3 regions of the Pseudarthrobacter sp. NPDC058362 genome follow, and region 2 is predicted to be linked to each of the others. Evidence: predicted binding sites of a transcription regulator. Region 2 holds the regulator's gene; each other region holds the start of a gene.

Region 1 (4,443 bases), on a different contig from region 2:
CCTTGGCAGCCTCGACGTAGACCGGCTTGGGCACCTCAACGGGCTCCCACGGCGTGCCTGAGGCAGCGGCAGGCTGGGCGGGCGCGCTGGTGTCGCCGGCAGCCAGCGCAACGGCCAGCGCGGCTTCCCGGAGTTCGACGGCGGTGAGCTGCTTAATCCGGTCCTGCCCGGCTTCGGCGTCGAACAGGGGACGCTCGGGCAAGGCTGCGCGGGCAGGTTCGGCGGGCTTGGGCGGCATGCTCCCTGACGTGCGGGTGCTGCTGGCGGGCGCCGACATGGCGGACCGGAAAGCAGCGTTAACACGGCGGCGGCGGTCGCTGACAGCGAGGCGCCGCAGGATAACGACGGACAGGAACGTCACGGCCAGGCAGGCTGCGGGAAGGACGGGACTGCCGAGGCCAAAGATCAGCATCGCGCCGGAAACCGCTGCCGTCACGAGGGAAAGCAGCCCGGCGAGGGCGAGTGCCATGCGCCCATACCGGATGCGCAGCCGCCGGGCAGGGGCAGTGGCGGCGTCCTTGGCGGTTCCTGCGCTCTTCCTGGGGTCCATGGCTTTCTCCTGCTGGGCTGCAACGTTCAACACGAGGCCGGCGGACCGGTCCGGTGTTTGATCGGTCAGGGCATCCCCCGGCACGTCGCCGGCGGGCAGCAGCCGCTGCCTGCGGTTCCGAAGGACATACGGGGCAACCCAAACAATCCAGAGCGCAACAGCAACCACAAGGATCACTGAGCTGCTAAGAGGGAAGTCCACACTCAAAACCGTATGAGCTTCACGGCGGCTGCCGTCGCATTCGCGCCGGTGTGTCGTGCCACAGCCGCCAAATCACTGGATTTATGACGGCCTGGCAGCCAGCCAGCGGTTCAGCAGCCCCTCCGGCACCTCCTCGGCGGTGAGGGCGAAGGACCGGTGGTCTGCCCATTCGCCGTTGATATGCAGGAAGCGCGGCCGGTACCCCTCATCACGGAATCCCAGCTTTTCCACCACCCGCAGGCTGGGCCCGTTTTCAGGCCGGATGTTAATCTCCATCCGGTGCAGCCCGAGCGTCCGGAAGCAGTGGTCCGTAGCGAGCGCGACGGCGGTGGGCGCGATCCCGTGCCCGGCGCGTGCCTGATCCACCCAGTACCCGAGCGTGGCCATCATGGCAGAACCCCAGACGATCGACGACACAGTCAACTGGCCCACGATGACGGGTTGCCGACGTCCGGGCATCCGCTCGGTGATCACGAACGGGAGCGCCGTGGCCTGGGCAGCCTGCGCGTTCAGGGAACGGACCATCTGGCGGTAATTCGGCAGGCCGCCGGCAGGGTCGGGATTGGATGCCTCCCACGGGGCGAGCCACTCACCGTTGCGGGCCCGGACCTCGGTCCACTCCCGCTTGTCCCGGTACCTGATGGGGCGCAGCACAAGGTCGGCGCAGTCCAGCGTGACAGGCCAGATTGGGCCGGGCCGCACGGCGCTACTTCGACAGGCCGGCGGCGAAGCCGGGCAGCCATTCCCGCAGCCCCGGGCCCAGGTCCTCGCTGTCGATGGCAAGCTGCACGCAGGCTTTGAGGTAGCTCAGCTTGTCTCCGGTGTCGTAGCGGCGGCCCCTGAATACCACGCCGTAGACGCCGCCGCCGTCGCCATCGCTGCCTGCCAGCTCCTGCAGCGCATCGGTCAGCTGGATCTCACCGCCGCGTCCGGGACCGGTCTTTTCCAGGACGTTGAACACTTCCGGGTGCAGGACGTAGCGGCCGATCACCGCCAGGTTGGAGGGTGCTTCCTCCGGGGACGGCTTCTCCACGAGCCGGTTGACCCGAACGTACCCCTCGCCGTCGATCGCCTCGACGTCTGCACAGCCGTAGGCGCTGATCTGCGAAGGTTCCACCTCGATCAGTGCCACCACGGAGCCTCCCGTCCGAGCCTGGACATCGATCATCGTGCCAAGGAGTTCGTCCCGGGCGTCGATGAGGTCGTCACCTAGCAGGACGGCAAAGGGCTCCTCGCCCACGTGCTGGCGGGCCCGCAGGACTGCATGCCCCAGCCCGTTGGGGTCGCCCTGGCGGACATAGTGGATGTCGCCGAGTTTCGTGGCAGCCTGGACGGCCTCGAGTTTTCGGGTGTCTCCTTTGTCGGACAGCGTCGATTCGAGGGAAGGTACCCGATCGAAGTGGTCCTCCAGCGCCCGCTTGCTGCGGCCCGTGATCATCAGGACGTCATGGAGGCCCACGCTGACGGCTTCCTCCACGACATACTGGATGGCAGGCTTGTCCACCACGGGGAGCATCTCCTTGGGCATCGCCTTGGTGGCGGGCAGGAACCGGGTACCCAGTCCGGCAGCAGGAATGACGGCTTTGCGGACTCTCGGGCTACTGGTGCTCACCGGACTAATCTAACGTCAGCGTCAAGCATTCAGTAACAGCGGAAGCCCGGCACCTACGAGGCGACCATGGAAGGCAGTAACGTGCACCAGGATTCAACAGCAGCCAAGGACTCCATTCGGGCGGCCCACCGGCAGCACAGGGCGTCCCTGACAGTGCAGGAACGGGAAGCGGCCGCAGCGGCGTTGGCCCGGCACGGCCTGGCCTGGGCGCGTTCCATCACAGCCGGCACGCCGGGCACCGTCTGCGTCTACCTCAGCGTGGGCTTCGAGCCGCCCACCCTCCGCCTCATCGAAGCCCTGCACGGGGCAGGGCACAGCGTCCTGCTGCCCGTGTGCGAACCGGGCAGGGAACTCGCTTGGGTGTACTGGAGCCCCGCCGCCGAATTTGAGCGGAGTCCTTTCGCTCCCATCCTCGAGCCGGTGGGCGACCGGCATGGACCGGAGACGGCCGGCGGGGCCGCTGCGCTGTTCATTCCGGCCACCGCGGTGGACGTCGAAGGCAACAGGGTCGGCCAGGGCGGGGGTTATTACGACAAATTCCTGGGACACCTGGCAACCGCCGGGAAGGAGATCCCCCTGGCCGCAGTAATCTACGATGAGGAACTGCTTCCCGCCGGCCGCATACCGGCCGAGGCGTTCGACCGACCGGTGCCTGCGGTGCTCACCCCCGGAGGTCTTCGGGAGCTTCCCTCAGAATGACCAGGCCGCAGGCTTAGCCCGGCGGATGGTAGAATTGGCACTCAGGCCCTGCGACTGCTAATGCGGCGACCGGATGAACCGGTTCCGCGGCCGGCAGCACGGGACCTCTCGTTTGTCCAAGAGGAGGAGCACCAGTGCCAACGTATGCATATGCCTGCAAGGATTGCGGCCATGCCTTCGACATTGTCCAGTCGTTCTCGGACAGCACATTGACATCCTGCCCCGAATGCGAGGGAACTCTGCGCAAGAAGTTCAACAGCGTGGGCGTGGTCTTCAAGGGCTCCGGTTTCTACCGTACCGATTCCCGCGATGCCAAGGGCAACACCGTTTCGGCCGCGCCGGCGTCGACCCCCGCGGCCGCTCCCGCAACGCCTGCTCCGGCAGCCGCTGCCAGCTGACCGGCGGGCATCCGGCCGTAAACGGGCGCCCTCACTGCTGCACCCACGGAATCCGCTTTTCCACATACGGAATCCCGTCCTGACCCTACCGTCGCCGGAACCCCTACCGTGGGCACATGCCTGCTTTTTTCCTTCACGGCCGGACCAGTTCGAAACCATCGCGCACCCGAACGAACCGCATCGCAGCGAACCGGGGCGGCCCGGGCCGCCCCGGTACGCTGCGACCTACGCCCCGCAGGACGTTTCCCGCACGGTTCGCCGGCTGGCTTAACCGAAACCGACGGCTGGCCGTGGCGCTGCTCTTATGCGGTGCCGCCGCGAGCACCGTCCACCAACTGACGCCGGCGCCGCTGGACACGGTGGCAGCCGTGGCCGCCGCACGGGACCTCCCCGCCGGGGCCACCTTGGACGGTGCGGATTTGGCCCGCGTCCAGGTACCTCCAGGGACGGTGGCCGACGGCTTTTTCGGGGAGCAGGACCAGGCCGTTGGCCGGCAACTGGCGGGACCGTTGCGTAAGGGCCAGCTGCTCACCGACGCGCAGCTCGTTGGCCCGGGCCTCTTGGCCGGCACTCCGGCAGGCTCCGCCGCAGTGCCCCTGCGCATGGCGGATCCCTCCTCCATCCGATTGGTATCCCCTGGCCAGCTGGTGAACGTGGTCCTCACTGGTACCGGCGGGTTTGAGGAGGCACGTCCTCCGGAGGTCCTGGCCAAAGGCGTGCCGGTCCTGTGGACGTCGACCCATGGCGGGGACGGCGGCCAGTGGCTGGGAACTGCCGAGACGGAGGGGCTGCTGGTGGTGGCTGCCGGAGCAGAGCAGGCGGCCCGCCTGGCGGGGGCCTCCACCCGCGGAAAGCTGTTTTTCGTCCTCGTGGGGCCGTAACCCTGGGATCAGCCCCAGTGCGGAGGCCGCTGCTCCTTGAGCCACGTGTCGTGGTCCTCGTCGCGGTCGCCCCACGCCCGGGGATCATCCTCGGCAGCCTTG
Region 2 (4,443 bases):
TATCCTTCGGCATGCAGTCCGCGGTGCCGCACGTGCTCAAGGTCCTGGACCGGACCCATTCGCCGGCGAGGGTGCCGCAGGTGGTCCGGTGGGCGCGGGAAGCCGGCCTGGACGTCAGCCTGGACCTGATCTACGGGACACCGGGGGAGTCGCTGGACGACTGGCGCTTCTCTCTCGAAACAGCGCTGTCCTACGGTCCGGACCACATCAGCGCCTACGCGCTGATCGTGGAGGACGGGACCAAGCTTGCGGCACAGATCCGCAGGGGCGAGGTACCGGGGATTGACGACGACGACCACGCCACCAAGTACGAGCTCGCCGACCAGCTCATCACCGCTGCCGGGCTTGGCTGGTACGAGGTCAGCAACTGGTCCCGGACGCCGGGCCACGCCTGCCGGCACAACCTGGCCTACTGGCGTGGGGACGACTGGTGGGGGATTGGCCCCGGTGCACACTCGCACGTGGGCGGGGTGCGCTGGTGGAACGTCAAGCACCCCGCGGCCTACGCCGGCCGGCTGGTCCAGGGGCTGTCACCGGCTGCGGGCCGGGAAACGTTGGACCCCGGGACCCAGGCCGTTGAACACGTGATGCTGGAGACGCGGCTGGCGACGGGGCTTACGGTCGACTCACTGACTCCGGCGGGCCGCCACGAGGTGGCCGGACTGATCGCCGACGGGCTGGTGGATCCCGTCGCCGCGTTTCGCGGCCGCCTGGTACTCACCCTCAAGGGGCGTCTCCTGGCAGACGCCGTGGTGCGACGACTCCTCCCGGACTGACCCTGCGTTGCTGGAGGTTACTTGATCCAGCGCAGGTTGTACTGGTACCGGTGCGGCTGGCCCTTGTTCACATGGATGCCGGCGGAGACGGAGAAGCAGGTCAGCGCTATCCAGATCAGGGTGGCGATGACCGCGAAGATGTTGCCTACTACTGGGACGAACACCAGGATGTTGGCAATCACGGCCGCGATGGTGGGCGGCAGGCTGAAGTTCAGCGCCTCTTTGGATTCCTGCGCCGTGAACGGGCCGCGGTCCCGGAAGATCAGGTAGATCAGGAGCGACGGCACGCAACCCAGGATGCCGCCGAAGTGCGCCAGCGTGGCCCACTGCCGGTCCTCGCTGGCCGTCAGCGGCAGCGCATTCGCTGGAACGCCGTGGTATTCGGAGCGGCCCGGGCCGTCCTGGCGGTTCCTGTGATCACGTGCGTTTTCTGCCACGGTCTGATTCCTTCTAAAGTGCGTTGTGCCAACTGCGCTTGGTGCCCAGTGCTGCCGGTCCGCCATGATTCTGCGAACCCGCACTACCAAGAATACTGTCTGCCGGCCATGACTCCCCCCTTCCTGCTAGGGGACGGTCAGGAAATCAATCACTTCTTCCACGCGTCCCAGCAGCGACGCCTCGAGGTCTGCGTAGGTCCGGACTGCGCCCAACAGTTTCTGCCAGCCCAGGCCGATGTCCTCCTTCGTCTCATGAGGCCAGCCGAACGCCGCGAGAATCCCGGTTTTCCAGTCCTGCCCGCGGGGCACCACAGGCCACCGGTCGATGCCCAGGACGGACGGCCGGATTGCCTGCCAGACGTCCACGTACGGGTGACCGACGATCAGGACGTTCCCGGCTGCGCCGGGGGAGCGCATCACCGCCTCGGCGATGCGGGATTCCTTCGAATCCGGAACGAGGTGGTCCACCAGGACACCGAGGCGCCGTTCGGGGCCGGGGCGGAACTCCGAGACCGCCGCGGCGAGGTCGTCAATGCCATGGAGGGGTTCGACGACGATTCCCTCCACCCGGAGGTCGTCCCCCCAGACTTTCTCCACCAGTTCGGCGTCGTGCTTGCCTTCCACCCAGATGCGGCTCGCCTTGGCCACCTGGGCGCGTTGCCCGGTCACACGTACAGACCCGGACGCGGTGCGGCCGGGTCCGCCCGGCTGTCCTGCGCCCGGCCGTCCCGCGGCTGCGCGGGGAGCAGGCGGCATCAGCCGGATGGGCCGGCCATCGAGGAGGAACCCGAATCCCAATTTGAAGGAGCGGGACTTTCCGCGCCGGTCCTCCAGTGCGACCACGTGCATACCGCCGGACTTCTCGACCCGGGTCACTGCTCCCACCCAGCCCGACTGGACGTCCTCCAGGACCATGCCACGCTCAACCGGGACCTCTGGCGGCGCGGTCCTGGCGGGAGCCGCTAGGTCACGGGGGCCCCAGTTCTGGTAATCCATGGATTCGTTCCGCCTAGTGCTAGTCAGTACCCGGTTCTGCCCGGAGCGGTTCCAATGCTAACAACGGGCCGAGGCATAATAGACTGTTAGCACTAAGGCATGTCGAGTGCTAACCGCCAAGGCGGACTGAACGGGGAGGCGAGGCCGTCCCGGACCCTGGATGGAGGTGGAGTGTGAGCGAACCGCGCAAGCTGGAAGTGCTGCGGGCCATCGTCGAGGACTACGTCCACTCGCGCGAACCGGTGGGTTCGAAGGCCCTCGTGGAGCGGCACCATCTTGGCGTTTCCAGCGCAACCATCCGCAACGACATGGCCGCTTTGGAGGATGAGGGACTCATTACCGCGCCGCACACCAGTGCGGGCCGGATACCCACGGACAAGGGCTACCGGCTGTTCGTGGACCAAATCTCGGCAGTGAAGCCCCTGTCCCAGGCGGAGCGCCGCGCCATCCAGTCGCTGCTGGAGGGCGCGGACGACCTCGACGACGTCCTGGACCGGACCGTGCGCCTGCTGTCGCAGCTCACCAACCAGGTGGCCGTGGTGCAGTATCCGCACCTCAGCCGGGCGCTGGTCCGCCACATCGAATTCGTACTGCTGGCCCCGCGCAAGGTGCTGGTGGTGCTGATCGCCAACAGCGGCAAGGTGGACCAGCGGGTGATCGACGTCGGGCAGGACCTGGGGGACGACGCCCTGGCCGCGCTGCGGACCCGCTTCCTGGGATCGCTGGGCGGAACTCCGCTCAGCCAGCTGGCCCAGTCCCTCTCCGCAGTAGTCACCGCGGTTAGCCCCGGGCAGCGGCAGGCGGCACAGGCCCTGGCGCACGGCCTCGAAGCGTTGGCACACAACAGCCGGGAAGACCGTATGGTCATGGCCGGCACAGCAAATCTGGCCCGTTCCAACGTGGACTTTCCGCTGAGTATCGGCCCTGTCCTGGAAGCCTTGGAGGAGCAGGTGGTCATGCTGCGCCTCCTGAGCGAAATGGCGCAGGACCACCGCGGCGTGGCCGTGAGCATCGGCCGGGAAAACCCCTACGACGGCCTGGCGGAAGCTTCCGTGGTGGCCACGGGCTACGGTCCGGACAGCGCAGCGAAAATCGGAGTACTCGGGCCCACCCGGATGGACTATCCCACCACCATGGCCGCTGTGCGCGCCGTGGCACGGTACCTGTCCCGGATCCTGGGACCCTGACGTTACAACAAGGAAGAGAAACCAACTTTGAGCAGCCACTATGACGTCCTTGGAGTCTCGCCGGAGGCTACGGGGGAAGAGATCAAAAAGGCCTACCGCAAGCTGGCCCGCACGCTCCACCCCGACGTCAACCCCGGCCAGGATGCCTCGGACCGCTTCAAGGCAGTGACCCACGCCTACGAGGTCCTCTCGGACCCGCAGAAGCGCCGTGTCTACGACACCACGGGGAACGAGAACGGCACCGACAACGGTTTCGGCGGCGGCGGATATGCAGGCCAGGGGTTTGCGTTCCAGGACATCTTTGACACGTTCTTCGGCGCCGGCGGCACCACCGGTCCGGCATCGCGTGTACGGCGCGGACAGGACGCCCTGATCAGCGTCCGCATCGAGCTGCGCGACGCCGTTTTCGGTGTCAACAAGAAGCTTGAGGTGGATACCGCGGTCACCTGCCCCACCTGCGAAGGTTCCTGCTGCCAGCCGGGCTCCCACCCGGAGCGCTGCGACATCTGCGGCGGCAGCGGCCAGGTCCAGCGGGCGGTCCGCTCGATCCTGGGCCAGGTCATGACCGCCGCACCCTGCGGCAGCTGCGAAGGTTTCGGCACTGTCATCAAGGATCCCTGCAACGAGTGCAGCGGCCAGGGCCGTATCCGCAGCCGCCGGTCACTGACCATCAAGGTGCCTGCCGGCGTTGCCACCGGCACCCGGATCCAGCTCTCGGGACAGGGAGAGGCGGGCCCCGCCGGCGGTCCGTCAGGCGATCTTTACGTGGAAATCCGCGTCAACAACGATGCCACCTACGTCCGCGACGGCGATGACCTGCACGCCACCTTGAACATCCCCATGACGGCGGCAGCGCTGGGCACCGATGTCAGCCTGGAGACCTTCGACGGGATCCAGGAAATCGACGTCAAGCCGGGCACGCAGTCGGGCGAAATCATCACCCTCCGCGGACTTGGCGTAACCCACCTGCGCGGCTACGGCCGCGGAGACCTGAAGGTCCACCTGCAGGTGGAAACCCCGGCACGGCTGGATGCTGCCCAGGAAGAC
Region 3 (4,443 bases), on a different contig from region 2:
GCGCGACGTCGGCCACGAGCCCCGCACGGATCACAGCCCCGTCGGGTTCGTACAGGTAGCCTTCCACGGCTCCGACCGGCGCGTCCCGGCCTGCTCCGAAGTCCTCGCCGCTGGTTATTTCGGCCGCTCCCTGCGGACCAAGGACCAGTGCGGCGCGGCGGACGCCGGGACGGCTGACCGCGTTGAACCACAGCGTCACTTCGGTGACGTCGCCGCCCACGGAGACCCACTGGGCCTCGCAGCCAGCCGGCACGGACTCGTGCGGCATGCCCGGGCCCATCTTCACGCCCACCGCCTTGCCGGTGGCGGCCAGTGCCTCCACGAAGGACAGCGGAGGGGAGAAGGCCTCCGGATCCCAGATCCTCCGGGTGCCGGACGTGGAGGTGACCCGGCGCGCGGGATCCAGCCAGACGCCGTCGGCGTCCTCCAGGGATACCGCCGTGGCATCGGCGTGGACCACCGTTGCGTTGGGGAAGGGAATCAGGTTGACGGTGGCGCAGGCAGCGGTGGTTTCGTCCATCTCCACGGCGGTAACCGTGAGGTCCAGCGACGCCATGGCCAGGGAGTCTGCTCCGATCCCGCAGCCCAGGTCCGCCACGTGCCGGATTCCGGCGGCTGCGAAGCGCTCGGCATGGCGGGCAGCGACATTCAACCGGGTGGCCTGCTCCAGGCCGGCCTGGGTGAAGAGCATCCGCGCGGCGAACTCGCCAAACTTCGCTTCGGCCCGCGTCCGGAGCCGCGACTGGGTGAGGACGGCGGACACGAGCGCGGGGGAGTGGCCGGCCTTGCGGAGCGCTGCGTTCAGGTGGAACGACTCGTCCTCCCGGTACGGGCCCAGGGAGCCCAGCAGGTCCCAGCCTTCGGGGGTGAGCAGCGGCGCAATCTGGTCCTGGGGAGCTTCAGCCATGGGTTCCAGCCTAGTGGAGGAGCATCACGCCCGATGCCGATAGGGTTGATGGCATGAACGACGCAGCGGGTCCCCGGCAGGACGGAATGAACGGTTCAACGGGCAGCGGAGCCCCGCGTAGAGGACCGGCCCGGGTTGCCCGGCCGGTGCTCATCGCCGGCGCCACGGTGGCCGTGGTCTGCGTGGCGCTCCTGGTCATCATCTTCATGCTGGACGCGTTCAACGCCACCGTCTACTCCGTGGGCGGCAACAGCATCCAGGATGATACGCAGGAGGCCCAGGACATCCGCGGACTGTACACCGGTGCCCGCGTGGGCAGCATCGTGGTCCTGGTGGTGTCGCTCCTGGCGGCCGCCGCGGCCGCCGTCGTGCTTTACCGCGGACGCGGCGCGGGAGCAGGGGACGACGACGCCGACGAGGACGTCGACTTCGAGGACCTGGGCCGCTGAGGCCCGCCCTGCCGCTGCCCCACGCTGGTCAGGAGCACCCCTGAAATCACCAGGATACCGCCCAGCACCTGCGGCACCGTGATGGGCTGGCCCAGCAGCATCGTGATGATGGCGGTGAACACGGCAATGAGGTTGAGGTAATTTCCGGCATTTGCCGGCGTGGTGCGCTTCAGGGCGAGGTTCCACAACAGGTACGAGCCCAGCGATGGGAAGACCACGATGAATGCCAGGGACCATGCCTCGGCGGGAGCGGAGGGCAGGCCTGTGCCCGTGGCGGCCGCGATCGGAGCCAGGACGGCGGCGGCCATGGCCACCTGGACGGCGGTGGATGTGATGGCCGGAAGCGACTGCCGGCGGGCCAGGACCGTGTAGCCGGCCCACACCGTGATGGCGGCGAGGATCAGCAGTTCCCCGGCCTTCAGGGAGAACGTCAGCAGGCGGTGGAGCTCGCCGCCGGTGAGGACCAGCAGCACACCCGCCAGGCCCAGCGCTATTCCCAGCCAGCTGACCGGTGCCGGCCGGTCGCGGAAGAGCACTACGGCGAGGATCATGATCAGGGCCGGGTTGGCTGCGGTGACCAGCGAGGCATTCAGGGCGGAGGTGTGCCCCAGGGCGCTGTACAGCAGCAGCGTGTAGCCGGTCATTCCCAGGCAGCTGAGGAGGAGCAGGCGCGGCCACTGCCGCAGGACGGCGCGCCAGTCCGGCCGGTCGATGGCCTGGGCAAGGACCAGCAGCGGCAGCGCGGCCAGCGCCCAGCGCCAGAACGTCAGCTGGAGCGGGGCCATGGTCTCGACGGCGGCATGGCCCACCACGAAGTTGCCGGCCCAGAACAGGGTGGCCAGGGTCAGGTAAATGGCAGCTCGCACCGCTCAAATCTACAGGCCCCAGCGTCCGCCCGTGACGAAAATACTGGCACTCGCCTTGACCGAGTGCTAACCCGTGCATAGAGTCTTCATTAGCACTCTCCCCAGGTGGGTGCTAACACATGTAGAGCTGCCAGCCAGGCTGCTGCCGGCACCGCGACGACGGTTTGCCAGCCAGGGCGGGAAAGCTTTCCAGTCCACGAATTTGCTGACGAAAAGGAGAGGTCCGAGTGTCGGTCTCTATTAAGCCTCTTGAGGATCGTATTGTTGTCCGCCCGCTCGAAGCCGAGCAGACCACGGCTTCCGGCCTGGTGATCCCGGACTCCGCACAGGAGAAGCCCCAGGAAGGCGAAGTTGTTGCAGTAGGCCCCGGCCGCTTCGAAGACGGCAACCGCGTACCTGTTGACGTAGCCGTCGGCGACGTCGTCATCTACTCCAAGTACGGCGGAACCGAAGTCAAGACCGGTGGCACCGAGTACCTCGTGCTGTCCGCCCGCGACGTCCTGGCGATCGTCGTCAAGTAACCTCCGGATCCCCGTGCTGCCGGGTCGGCCTTCGGGCCGGCCCGTGGTGCGGGGTTTCTGTCTTTGAAAGGACACCACCATGGCAAAGCAGCTTGCGTTTGATGACGCTGCCCGCCGGGCCCTCGAGGCCGGCATCGATAAGCTCGCCAACACCGTCAAGGTGACGCTCGGTCCGCGCGGCCGCAACGTCGTCCTGGACAAGAAGTGGGGCGCGCCCACCATCACGAACGACGGCGTGACCATCGCCCGCGAAGTGGAACTGGACGATCCTTACGAAAACCTTGGCGCCCAGCTGGCCAAGGAAGTCGCCACCAAGACCAACGATGTTGCCGGTGACGGCACCACCACCGCCACGGTCCTTGCACAGGCGTTGGTTAAGGAAGGCCTGCGCAACGTTGCCGCAGGTGCGGCTCCCGGCCAGATCAAGCGCGGCATCGAGGTTTCCGTCGAAGCCGTCGCTGCCCGCCTGCTCGAGAACGCCCGCCCGGTCGAAGGCACCCAGGTCGCCAGCGTCGCCTCCATCTCCGCCCAGAGCGACGAGGTCGGCGAGCTCCTCGCCGAGGCATTCGGCAAGGTGGGCAAGGATGGTGTGATCACCATCGAGGAATCGTCCACCACTCAGACTGAACTGGTCCTCACCGAGGGCATGCAGTTCGACAAGGGCTACCTGTCCCCGTACTTCGTGACGGACGCCGAACGCCAGGAAGCCGTCCTGGAAGACGCGCTGATCCTGATCAACCAGGGCAAGATTTCCTCCGTGCAGGAATTCCTGCCGCTGCTGGAAAAGGCGCTGCAGAGTTCCAAGCCGCTGTTCATCATCGCCGAAGACGTTGACGGCGAGGCCCTGTCCACGCTGATCGTCAACCGCATCCGCGGCACCCTGAACGTCGTGGCTGTCAAGGCTCCGGGCTTCGGCGACCGCCGCAAGGCCATGCTGCAGGACATCGCCACCCTCACCGGTGCGCAGGTTGTCTCCCCGGAACTGGGCCTGAGCCTGGACACCGTGGGCCTTGAGGTGCTGGGCACCGCCCGCCGCATCACGGTCACCAAAGACAACACCACCATCGTGGACGGCGCCGGCTCCGCAGAGGACGTCGCCGCCCGCGTGGCGCAGCTCCGCGCGGAACTGACCCGCACGGACTCCGACTGGGACAAGGAAAAGCTCCAGGAGCGCCTGGCCAAGCTGGCCGGCGGCATCGGCGTCATCAAGGTCGGCGCTGCCACCGAGGTTGAGCTGAAGGAAAAGAAGCACCGCATCGAGGACGCTGTGTCCTCCACCCGCGCTGCCCTCGAAGAAGGCATCGTTGCCGGCGGCGGTTCAGCCCTGATCCACGCCCTGAAGGCCCTGGATGAGGACCCGGCCGTCCAGGCACTCGAAGGCGATGCTGCCGCTGCTGTGGGAATCGTCCGCCGCGCGCTGGTACAACCGCTGCGCTGGATTGCCCAGAACGCCGGCTTCGACGGTTACGTCATTACCGCCAAGGTTGCCGAACTCGAGACCAACCACGGCTTCAACGCCAAATCCGGCGAGTACGAGGACCTGATCGCCGCTGGCGTGATCGACCCCGTCAAGGTGACCCGTGCGGCGCTCCGCAACGCGGCCTCCATTGCCGCCCTGGTCCTCACCACCGAAACCCTCGTGGTGGAGAAGCCGGCCGAGGAAGACGAGCACGCAGGCCACAGCCACTGAGCCGTCAGCC

What was found. The regulator HrcA, encoded in region 2, represses chaperone genes, less so after heat shock. The targets are predictions, from matches to a motif close to TTNGCACTCGNNNNNNNCGAGTGCNAA.
Region 1: the regulator HrcA is predicted to act here: its motif matches at 3,097-3,123, upstream of ACFWIX_RS03735 (FmdB family zinc ribbon protein).
Region 3: the regulator HrcA is predicted to act here: its motif matches at 2,266-2,292, upstream of groES (co-chaperone GroES).

What each region holds. Positions count from the first base shown of each region.
Region 1 covers NZ_JBHXIW010000001.1:781,147-785,589, reverse strand. The annotation lists gene ACFWIX_RS03755 (hypothetical protein) at 1-751, opposite strand, end outside; gene ACFWIX_RS03750 (GNAT family N-acetyltransferase) at 833-1,453, opposite strand; gene galU (UTP--glucose-1-phosphate uridylyltransferase GalU) at 1,458-2,363, opposite strand; gene ACFWIX_RS03740 (5-formyltetrahydrofolate cyclo-ligase) at 2,430-3,062, shown strand; gene ACFWIX_RS03735 (FmdB family zinc ribbon protein) at 3,197-3,460, shown strand; gene ACFWIX_RS03730 (Flp pilus assembly protein CpaB) at 3,577-4,341, shown strand; gene ACFWIX_RS03725 (AAA family ATPase) at 4,350-4,443, opposite strand, start outside.
Region 2 covers NZ_JBHXIW010000004.1:293,955-298,397, forward strand. The annotation lists gene hemW (radical SAM family heme chaperone HemW) at 1-776, shown strand, start outside; gene ACFWIX_RS11070 (DUF4870 domain-containing protein) at 794-1,213, opposite strand; gene ACFWIX_RS11075 (DUF3097 domain-containing protein) at 1,340-2,209, opposite strand; gene hrcA (heat-inducible transcriptional repressor HrcA) at 2,383-3,396, shown strand; gene dnaJ (molecular chaperone DnaJ) at 3,424-4,443, shown strand, end outside.
Region 3 covers NZ_JBHXIW010000001.1:760,363-764,805, forward strand. The annotation lists gene ACFWIX_RS03655 (SAM-dependent methyltransferase) at 1-907, opposite strand, end outside; gene ACFWIX_RS03660 (hypothetical protein) at 961-1,356, shown strand; gene ACFWIX_RS03665 (DMT family transporter) at 1,281-2,222, opposite strand; gene groES (co-chaperone GroES) at 2,450-2,743, shown strand; gene groL (chaperonin GroEL) at 2,823-4,433, shown strand.